2 linked regions of the Cryptosporangium aurantiacum genome follow. The protein of the gene in region 2 binds, or shares a complex with, the protein of the main gene of each other region. Links are inferred from orthologs where the notes say so. Each region holds a gene or a part of one and is shown on either strand. Other genes may lie near its edges.

Region 1 (4,353 bases), on a different replicon or contig from region 2:
CCACCGGCGCCCCGGGCGGCCCGCGTCCGGGCGTCGGCCGGACGCGGGGGACTGGCGAGCGTAGTCATCGGACGACCTCCCTTCCGGACGAGGCGGTCATGCCCGCGCGCCGTTGAGCGCGGGCTCGTCGCTGTAGTGGCGCAGGAACAGTTCCTCGAGCGTGGGCGGCTGGCTGACCAGGCTGCGGATGCCGAACTGCTCGAGCCGCCCCAGCAGCGTCCCGAGCGACTCGGCGTCCACCTGGCAGATCAGGCGGGTGCCCGCCACCGTGACGTCGTGCAGGCCCGGCAGATCGGCGAGGCCGTCCGGCTCGCGGGTGAGCTCGGCCTCGATCGAGGTGCGGGTCAGGTGGCGCAGGTCGGCGAGGGTGCCGGTCTCCACGACCCGGCCGGAGCGGATGATGCTCACCCGGTCGCAGAGCTTCTCGGCCTCGGCCAGGATGTGGCTGGAGAGCAGCACAGTGCGGCCGTTCGTCCGCTCGTCGTTGATGCACTGCTGGAACACCGCCTCCATCAGCGGGTCGAGGCCGGACGTCGGCTCGTCCAGGATCAGCAGCTCGACGTCGGAGGCGAGCGCGGCGACCAGCGCGACCTTCTGCCGGTTGCCCTTCGAGTACGTCTTGGCTTTCTTGCGGGGGTCGAGCTCGAACCGCTCCAGCAGGTCCGCCCTGCGGCGCGGGTCGAGGCCGCCGCGGACCCGGCCGAGCAGGTCGATCACCTCGCCGCCGGACAGGTTCGGCCAGAGGTTGACGTCGCCGGGAACGTAGGCGAGCCGTCTGTGCAGGGCGACCGCGTCCCGCCACGGGTCGCCGCCGAGTAGCCGCGCCTGCCCGGAGTCGGCGCGCAGTAGCCCGAGCAGAACCCGGATCGTGGTGGTCTTTCCTGCGCCGTTGGGCCCGAGGAAACCGTGGACCTCGCCGGAACGGACTGAGAGGTCGAGTCCGTCGAGTGCGCGGACCGGCCCGAACGTTTTCACGACCCCGGCGAGTTCGATGGCCGAGACACTGTCGTTGGAAGCCATAGTTCTGACGGTATCGAGTCTTCACAAATTTGTGAAGATTGGCGAGAATGTTCGAGGCAGGGCAGTATCGAAAGACGCGACGTCGGTGGAAGGGAGCGCTGGTGAGACCGGAGGCCAGCAGGGGTGCGGGAGGCGCGGAGGTCGCCATCGAGCTGATTTCGCAGCCGTCGTCGGACGCCGTCCCGGAGAGCGGCGATGCCGACGAGGCGATCCGGGCGGACTTCCGCGAGCGGTTCGCGCTCGTGATGACGAACTGGGGTCTCCAGCGCATGGTCGCCAGGGTGTACGCCGCTCTGGTCGTGACCGAGTCGCCGACGCTGACGATGCCCGAGCTCGCCGAGTTGCTGCAGGCCAGCGCCGGGGCGATCTCGGGTGCGGTGAAGTCACTCACGACGATCGGCATCGTCGAGCGGGTGCCGGCTCCCGGCAGCCGTCGCGACCACTACCGGATCGCCGACAACGGCTGGTACGAGGCGATGCTGGAGAAGAACAAGCAGGTCGTGCAGCAGATGATCGATCTGGCCGCGGACGGCGTCGGTAAGGTCGGGGAGGACTCAGTCGCCGGTCATCGGTTGGCCGAGATGCGGGACTTCTATTCGTTCATCAGCGCTGAGATGCCGACGATGCTCAGCCACTGGGAGCGGGCCCGCGACGAGCGCCGGGCGGCGCGGCAAGCGTCGAGCGACGCCGAGGCGTAGATCGCGACGCGTTCTGTCGGACCCTCGACGTACCGTGGTTCGCATGAGTCCGTCAGCCCGACCTGCCTCCGGTCCGAACGCGCCGGAGGGCCTGCGCGACGACGCCGTTGCCCACGGCGAGACGACGTCCATCGTCCGGCGTCCGGGCCGGTTCGAGGTGGTCAGCGACTACGACCCGGCCGGTGATCAGCCGGCCGCGATCGACGAGCTCGAACGGCGCATCCGGGCGGGCGAGAACGACGTCGTGCTGCTCGGTGCCACCGGTACCGGCAAGTCGGCGACCACGGCCTGGCTGATCGAGCGGCTGCAGCGGCCCACGCTGGTGATCGCGCCGAACAAGACGCTCGCGGCCCAGCTGGCCAACGAGTTCCGCGAGCTCCTCCCGAACAACGCGGTCGAGTACTTCGTCTCGTACTACGACTACTACCAGCCCGAGGCGTACGTCCCGCAGACCGACACCTACATCGAGAAGGACTCCTCGATCAACGAGGAGGTCGAGCGGCTCCGTCACTCCGCGACGATGTCGCTGCTGACCCGGCGCGACGTCATCGTGGTCGCGACCGTCTCCTGCATCTACGGCCTCGGTACGCCGCAGGAGTACATCGACCGGTCGATCCCGTTGAAGGTCGGTCAGGAGATCGAGCGCGACAAGCTGCTCCGCTGGCTGGTCGACGTCCAGTACACGCGGAACGATCTGAACTTCACCCGGGGCACGTTCCGGGTCCGCGGCGACACGGTCGAGATCATCCCGGCCTACGACGAGCTCGCGGTCCGTGTCGAGATGTTCGGTGACGAGATCGAGCGGCTCTACCACCTCAACCCGCTCACCGGCGAAGTGGTCAACGAGGAGACCGAGCTGCACGTCTTCCCGGCGACGCACTACGTCGCCGGCCCCGAGCGGCTGGAGCGGGCGATCCGCGGCATCGAGGCCGAGCTGGAGACCCGGCTGGCCGAGCTGGAGCGGCAGAGCAAGCTCCTGGAGGCGCAGCGGCTGCGGATGCGCACGACCTACGACATCGAGATGATGCGCCAGGTCGGGTTCTGCTCCGGCATCGAGAACTACTCCCGCCACATCGACGGCCGCGATCCCGGCTCGCCGGGCTTCTGCCTGATCGACTACTTCCCGGACGACTTCCTGCTGGTCATCGACGAGTCGCACGGCACCGTCCCGCAGATCGGCGGCATGTACGAGGGCGACATGTCGCGGAAGCGGACGCTCGTCGAGTTCGGCTTCCGGCTGCCGAGCGCGATGGACAACCGCCCGCTGAAGTGGGAGGAGTTCCAGGACCGGGTTGGGCAGACCGTCTACCTCTCGGCCACGCCGGGCAACTACGAGATGGGCCGCGCGAAGGGCGAGTTCGTCGAGCAGATCATCCGCCCGACCGGACTCATCGACCCGGAGGTGCTGGTCAAGCCCACCAAGGGGCAGATCGACGACCTCGTGCACGAGATCCGGGTCCGGGCCGAGAAGGACGAGCGGGTCCTGGTCACGACGCTGACCAAGAAGATGGCCGAGGACCTCACCGACTACCTGCTGGAACTCGGCATCCGGGTGCGCTACCTGCACTCCGAGGTCGACACGCTGCGGCGGGTCGAGCTGCTGCGCGAGCTCCGCAAGGGCGACTTCGACGTGCTGGTCGGCATCAACCTGCTCCGCGAGGGCCTCGACCTACCCGAGGTCAGCCTGGTGTCCATTCTCGATGCCGACAAGGAGGGGTTCCTGCGCAGCGAGACGTCGCTGGTGCAGACGATCGGCCGTGCGGCCCGAAACGTCTCCGGCCAGGTCCACATGTACGCCGACCAGATCACGCCGTCGATGCGGCGGGCGATCGACGAGACCAACCGGCGCCGCGAGAAGCAGATCGCGTACAACACCGAGCGTGGCGTCGACCCGCAGCCGCTGCGGAAGAAGATCGTCGACATCCTCGACGACATCTACCGGGAGGCGGCCGAGAACGAGAGCGGCGAGCTGATCGGCGGCTCCGGCAGGCAGCAGTCCCGCGGCAAGTCGCCGGTTCCCGGGCTGAAGTCGAAGGCGACCGTCGGCGTCGGCGCCCACCGCGAGGGCATGGCGCGTGCCGAGCTCGCCGACCTGATCCAGCAGCTCAACGATCAAATGCTGGCGGCGGCGCGAGAGCTGCAGTTCGAGCTCGCGGCCCGGCTCCGGGACGAGATCAACGAGCTGAAGCGGGAACTGCGCGGCATGGACGCCGCCAACGTGAAGTAGCCTCCGGGCTGCTCGAGGCCGCGAGGCGGCGAGGTTGCGGGACGGCCGGCGGTTGGATCCACAACCGTCCGGCTCCCGGACGACACTCGGCGCGACAACCCCCGGTTCCGATGAAGCCACCGTCAGAACAAGGATTGTTCTCACGGAGGATTCATGACGATGGACCGTCGTAAGTTGCTCGGCGCCGCTGCGATCGCCGTCCCCGCTATTGCCGGCGCCGCTCTACTCAGCGACCTCGACCTGGGCACCGACACTCGATCGACCGGCGAGAGCTTCGCCGGCCAGGCGGAGGAAGTATCCGGCGACGCCACCGTGGCGCAGAACGCCGCGCCGCCGGTCGTCGGCGCCCAGTTCCACGGCACGTGGGACATGTACTGGAACAGCCTCACGCCCAACGCGATGTTCTAC
Region 2 (5,794 bases):
TGCTACCCCGGCTACTGATAGCAGCGATTTCGGAGCGAATAAAAGGGATTCCAGGGGCGGAAAGCCACGGGTTCGTATGCCATTCTTGTGTCTGCCGCCGGGGGCTGGCTACCGTAACGCCCTGTGTCGGGTCGGCATGCCGACAACGACCAACCTCCGGGCCTCGATCCGTCGGCGCCACCCGGCGCCGAAGTGAACACTTCTCGGGTGTCACACGTGATTGAGGAAGGGAGCAGGTAGGCCGTCGAAAGGCAGTTAGTGCAAGAGAGCGGGAATGTCCGACACGTCGGACGCCATCGCGCGCCGACAGCACCACGCGCCGGATACGCGATGGCGGTCACCACTGCCGTTGTCGGCGTCAGTGTCGCCGCGTTGGCGGTCGGTTCGGCATTGCCGTCGACGGACACGGTCTCCGCATCCGCGGCTCTCGGCCAGCACGTCGACGCCGACAAGCTCTCCGGCCAATCCGCTGATGCGGGCAACACCACGCAGGCAGAGACCCGCAGCGGTGACCCTCGTGCCTCCCGATCGCAGAAGCGCAGCGGCGTCTCCGACCCCGAACAGCTCCCGGTCTGGGTTCGACCCGCGGGCGGGCCGCTGAGTTCGCTCTTCGCCGCACGCTGGGGCACGTTCCACTACGGCATCGACATCGCCTCCGGCTACGGCTCGCCGGTGAAGGCCGCCAGCGCGGGCACCGTGATCCGCTCCGGGTGGTACGGCGGCTACGGCCAGATCGTGATCATCGACCACGGCGACGGCATCACGACCCGCTACGGGCACAACTCAGAGCTGACCGTCTCGGTCGGCGACCACGTCGAAGCCGGCGACCTGATCGCGAAGGTCGGCAGCACCGGCGCCTCGACCGGGCCCCACTGCCACTTCGAGGTCCGCATCGACGACGTCCCCAGCGACCCGCTGGCTTGGCTCGAGGACCACGACGTCTCGATGACGGGCGTCAACACCAGCCTCTGACGCGCCGGGGCGGTACGGGCCGATGACGTAGGCCCCGGGCCCCACCACTCGCTCCACCGAAGCCTTTGCTCGGGGCGTGGCCACCGTCGGCCGGAAGCGGGCACGCAGCACCGCACCGGGCCCCGGCCGCCGATGCCGACCCGGCTTCCGAGGGACGACCACCATGTCGTTCTGGGAGCAAATACCGCTCATCCCGCACCGCCCTCGCCGCTGCCGACCGCGAACCCATCGTTCGAACATGTGTTCGATCCTATCGGGACAGCGGGCGCCACACCACCCTTTCGGGGGACCACTTCGTGGTGAAAAAGGATCCCTGTGACGCGTGTTGTCCCAAGCCGCTCTACTCAGCAAACGAGCAGGCCGCCTGAAAGATGCGCCTGCCGCGCATCTTTCAGGTACGGACCTGGAGCCGCCCTCACAGTTTTTCGAGGGGGGCGTAGCGGAGGAGAAACCAGCGGCCCTTGCCGTCGCCGAAGTCGACGCACGCCTGCGCCCGGTCGCCCTCACCGCGCATCTCCACGACCCGCCCCAGCCCGTGCGCATCGTGGGTGACCCGGTCGCCGAGCTCCAGCGAGATCGCCGGACGGTTGCCTGCTCCACCGCGCGCGCCCGGCCTCGCCGACGAGGCGTACTGCTGTGCGAGCCGCTCCTGCGCCGACCCGGTGCCGCTCCACTTCGAGAGCGTCTCCTTCGGCGCCGGCGCCTGCCGCTCCCAGCTCAGCAGCCCGGTCGGCACCTCGTCGAGGAACCGGGACGGCGGGTTGTACTGCGGCTGCCCCCACGCGCTCCGGGTGATCGCCCGCGACAGGTACAGGCGCTGCCGCGCCCGGGTGATGCCGACGTAGGCCAGCCGACGCTCCTCCTCCAGCTCCTTCGGGTCGCCCAACGACCGCAGGTGAGGGAACACCCCGTCCTCCAGCCCGGTCAGGAACACCACCGGGAACTCCAGGCCCTTGGCGGTGTGCAGCGTCATCAGCGTGACCTGCCCCTGCTGCGCTGCCTGGTCGGCGCCCTCGGCGTCGTCCGGGGCGGGCGGGATGCTGTCGGCGTCGGCCACCAGCGCGACCTGCTCGAGGAACTCGATCAGGCCCGCCTCGGTCTCGGTGGCCGCCGCCCGCTCCTCGAACTCCCGGGCGACGCTCACCAGCTCCTGCAGGTTCTCGACCCGGCCCTCGTCCTGCGGGTCGTTGCTCTCCTCCAGCTCGGCCAGGTAGCCGGTGCGGGTCAGCACGGCCTCCAGGACGATGCTCGGCGGCTCGGTCTCGGCCAACGTGCGCAGCGCCGACATCAGCGCGGTGAACTCACCGATCGCCTTCACCGCCCGGCTGCCGATGCCCGGCGCCTCTCCGGCTCGCTCCAGCGCCGCACCGAACCCGATGCGCTCACGGGAGGACAGCGCCTCGACGCAGGCCTCCGCCCGGTCGCCGATGCCTCGCCGGGGCGTGTTCAGGATGCGCCGGACGCTCACCGTGTCGTCCGGGTTGGCGATCGCCCGGAGGTACGCGAGCGCGTCGCGGACCTCTTTGCGCTCGTAGAAGCGGACGCCACCGACGACCTTGTACGGCAGCCCGACCCGGATGAACACTTCTTCGAACACCCGGGACTGGGCGTTCGTCCGGTAGAACACCGCGACGTCGCCGGGCCGCTGCGCCCCGGAGTCGGTGAGCCGGTCGACCTCACCGGCCACCCAGGCCGCCTCGTCGTGCTCGTTGTCGGCCACGTACGCGGTGAGCGGGTGCCCGTCGCCCGCCTGTGACCAGAGGTTCTTCGGCCGCCGATCGGGGTTCCGCGCGATCACGGCGTTCGCCGCGGACAGGATCGTCTGCGTCGACCGGTAGTTCTGCTCCAGCAGGATCGTGGTGGCCTGCGGATAGTCACGCTCGAACTCGAGGATGTTCCGGATGCTCGCGCCGCGGAACGCGTAGATCGACTGGTCGGCGTCACCGACGACGCACAGCTCCCCGGGTGGCGGGTCGCCTTCCGCGTCGGTGCCCACCAGCTCGCGGATCAGCTCGTACTGCGCGTGGTTCGTGTCCTGGTACTCGTCGACCAGCACGTGCCGAAAGCGCCGCCGGTAGTGCTCGGCCACCGCCGGGAACGCCTTGAGCAGGTTGACCGTGGTCATGATGATGTCGTCGAAGTCGAGCGCTTGGGCCTCACGCAGGCGCCGCTGGTAGAGCGTGTAGGCCTCCGACAGCATCCGCTCGGCGGTGCCCGACGCCCTGGACGCGAACGTCTCCTCGTCCACCAGTTCGTTCTTGAGGTTGCTGACCTGAGCCAGCAGCGAACGGGCCGGGTACCGCTTCGGGTCGAGGTCGAGCTCGCGGCACACGAGCGTCATCAGCCGCCGGGAGTCGTCGGCGTCGTAGATCGAGAACTGCGACTTCAGCCCGGCGGTCTTCGCCTCGGCGCGCAGGATGCGGATACAGGCCGAGTGGAACGTCGAGACCCACATCGACCGGGCGCGCGGACCCACCAGTTCGGTGACCCGCTCCTTCATCTCACCCGCGGCCTTGTTCGTGAACGTGATCGCGAGGATCTCGCCGGGCTGGGCGCCGCGGTGGGCGAGGATCCACGCCACCCGGTGGGTGAGCACGCGGGTCTTGCCCGACCCGGCACCGGCCACGATCAGCAGCGGCGTGCCCTCGTGGACGACCGCGGCGCGCTGCTGGTCGTTGAGCCCCTCGAGCAGCGTGGCAGGGTCGACGGCGAGGCGGACGGGCCGCCGGGAAGCGGGTACTCCGGAGGCCGGCTCTTGGCCCGGTTCGCGGCCTGCGCTGGGGAGGTCGAAGAGGGTGCTCATCGCCCAGCGACACTACTCCCGCCCGCCGACAGTTCGGTGCGCTCATCGGCGTCCACATAGTGAGCGCCGTTGGCCGAACGGCGGCACACGTGTCACACTTCTCCCGTGGTTCGACTGACGGCACGATTTTTTTACGGCTCCGGGCATCCGGCAGCCGTCATCGTCGTCTGAACCCCAGACCACTTCGACGCCCCGGGGCCCGGCCCCGGGGCGTTTTTGTGTGCCCCCGGAGCCGGGCGCCCACCCGAGATACGGAGAGCACGCCATGACTGCACCGACCACCGAACAGTCGAACGCCGAGATCGACGCGTTGCGGGAACGCATCGACGCCGCGGACGCCGAGCTGATCCGGATCTGGCGCGAACGCGCCGAGCTCAGCCGCCAGGTGGGGGTCGCCCGGATGGCCGCGGGGGGCACCCGGCTCGTCCTCGCCCGCGAGCAGAAGATCGTCGACAAGTTCCGCGCCGCGCTCGGCACCGACGGGGCCCAGCTCGCGATGCTGCTCCTCCGCGCGGGTAGGGGCCCCCTCTAAAAAGCGGTTCGGCGGACGACCTGCCTACGATTGAGCGTGAGTTTCCCGCCCTCCCCTCGCCCCCTCGACGACGTCCAGCGTGTTCTCGTCGTCACCGCTCATCCCGACGACGTCGACTTCAGTTCCGGCGGCACCGTCGCCGCCTGGACGAAGGCCGGCATCGAGGTCGCCTATACCATCGCCACCAGCGGCGACGCGGGCGGCTTCGACGACACGCCCCGTGATCAGATGACGGGCATCCGGGAGGCCGAGCAACGGGCCGCCGCCGCGGTCCTCGGCGTCACCGACGTCACGTTCCTCGGCTACCCGGACGGCGCCCTCTACGTCACGAACGACCTGCGCCGGGACATCGCACGGCAGATCCGCCGCATCCGCCCCGACCGGGTCGTCACGACCTCACCGGTCCGCGACTGGGCACGCGTGGCCGCAGCGCACGGCGACCACGCCCGGATCGGCGAGGCGACGTACGACGCGGTCTACCCGGACGCCCGCAACCCGTTCGCCCACCCGACGCTGCTCCGGGACGAGGGCCTGGAGCCGTGGACCGTCCGCGAGATGTGGTTCACCGGCACCCCCACCGCCGACTACGCGGTCGACATCACCGACGTGTTCGAGCAGAAGCTCAACGCTTTACGCGAGCACGTCAGTCAGCTCCCCGGCGACCTGGACGACATGCGGGCCAGGGTCGAGGAGTGGAATCGGGCAAACGCCACCCGCGCCGGCCTGCCCGCGGACCGATTCGCCGAGCTGTTTTCGGTGGTCCACACGGCCTGAACAGGGCGTGTCCACCTGCTGTTCACCTAAGGAGCAGGGACTGCTCACGGAGCTTCCCTAGGTTCGCGGTGCTTCCCTCGTATCGCCGATACCTCAGGAGTTCCTGTGACGCTCGCCCCTGAACATCGTCGGGTCCTCCCGCTGGCCGACCACAAACCCGGCCGGTCGGCGATGACCTGCCTCTACCGCTGCGGCAACGCGTGCGCGCACCCGGCACCCAACGAGAGCGAGAACGAGTACTTCGGCGACATCGTCGCCGGAGCGGTCGCGGCTCGGCTCTCCCGCCGCGGGCTGCTGCGTCTGTCCGCGCTCGGTGCGGGTGCGGTCGCCGCGGGTGGCGTCCTGAGCGGCGTGGGCACCGAGCTGGCCGCGGCCGCCACCCCGGCGGCCCCGCGGACGCCCAAGGGCGCCCTCACGTTCACCCCGGTCGCCCCGAACACCGCCGACGCGGTGACGATCCCGTCCGGGTACAAGAGCAGCGTCGTCATCCGCTGGGGTGAGCCGGTCCTGCCCGGCGCGCCGGCGTTCGACGTCAAGAAGCAGACCGCGGCCGCTCAGGCGCAGCAGTTCGGTTACAACAACGACTACGTCGCGGTGATCCCGCTCGACCGGCACGGCGAGCGCGCCCTGCTGGTGGTCAACCACGAGTACACGAACGAGGAGCTGATGTTCCCGGGCGTGAAGTCGGTCGCCGACACCACGGCCGAGCACAA

What was found.
Region 1: the proteins of pcrA (region 2) and uvrB are in contact, whole or in part, in a crystal structure (PDB 7EGT), measured with the Thermus thermophilus proteins. The link is inferred for Cryptosporangium aurantiacum from one-to-one orthologs. Residues at the interface, in WP_096412145.1 of Thermus thermophilus: His654, Arg656, Phe657, Gln666, Asp668, Glu669, Lys680, Arg681, Leu682, Ser683, Lys685, Tyr686, Ala687; in WP_096411307.1 of Thermus thermophilus: Glu23, Leu25, Arg26, Asp27, Gly28, Glu29, Arg30, Phe31, Arg55, Glu326, Asp327, Phe328, Glu379, Ser382, Gln383, His398, Gly400, Arg401.

What each region holds. Positions count from the first base shown.
Region 1 is NZ_FRCS01000001.1:559,064-563,416, forward strand. What follows is about bases 1,366-4,353. They hold uvrB (excinuclease ABC subunit UvrB), read left to right. Parts: upstream 1,366-1,761; coding sequence 1,762-3,945; downstream 3,946-4,353. Other genes in these bases: BUB75_RS02385 (MarR family transcriptional regulator), read left to right, coding at 1,366-1,718; BUB75_RS02395 (cellulase family glycosylhydrolase), read left to right, coding at 4,105-4,353. Also shown: BUB75_RS02375 (ABC transporter permease), read right to left, coding at 1-68; BUB75_RS02380 (ABC transporter ATP-binding protein), read right to left, coding at 97-1,020; more of BUB75_RS02385, read left to right, coding at 1,266-1,365. UniProt on the Escherichia coli protein: The UvrABC repair system catalyzes the recognition and processing of DNA lesions. A damage recognition complex composed of 2 UvrA and 2 UvrB subunits scans DNA for abnormalities.
Region 2 is NZ_FRCS01000012.1:100,819-106,612, forward strand. The notes cover bases 1,082-4,143. They hold pcrA (DNA helicase PcrA), read right to left. Parts: upstream 3,776-4,143; coding sequence 1,388-3,775; downstream 1,082-1,387. Other genes in these bases: BUB75_RS31915 (chorismate mutase), read left to right, coding at 4,041-4,143. Outside these bases: BUB75_RS31905 (M23 family metallopeptidase), read left to right, coding at 331-972; more of BUB75_RS31915, read left to right, coding at 4,144-4,307; BUB75_RS31920 (PIG-L deacetylase family protein), read left to right, coding at 4,344-5,081; BUB75_RS31925 (alkaline phosphatase PhoX), read left to right, coding at 5,253-5,794. UniProt on the Escherichia coli protein: A helicase with DNA-dependent ATPase activity. Unwinds DNA duplexes with 3'-5' polarity. Translocates on single-stranded DNA with 3'-5' polarity. Initiates unwinding more efficiently from a nicked substrate than double-stranded DNA.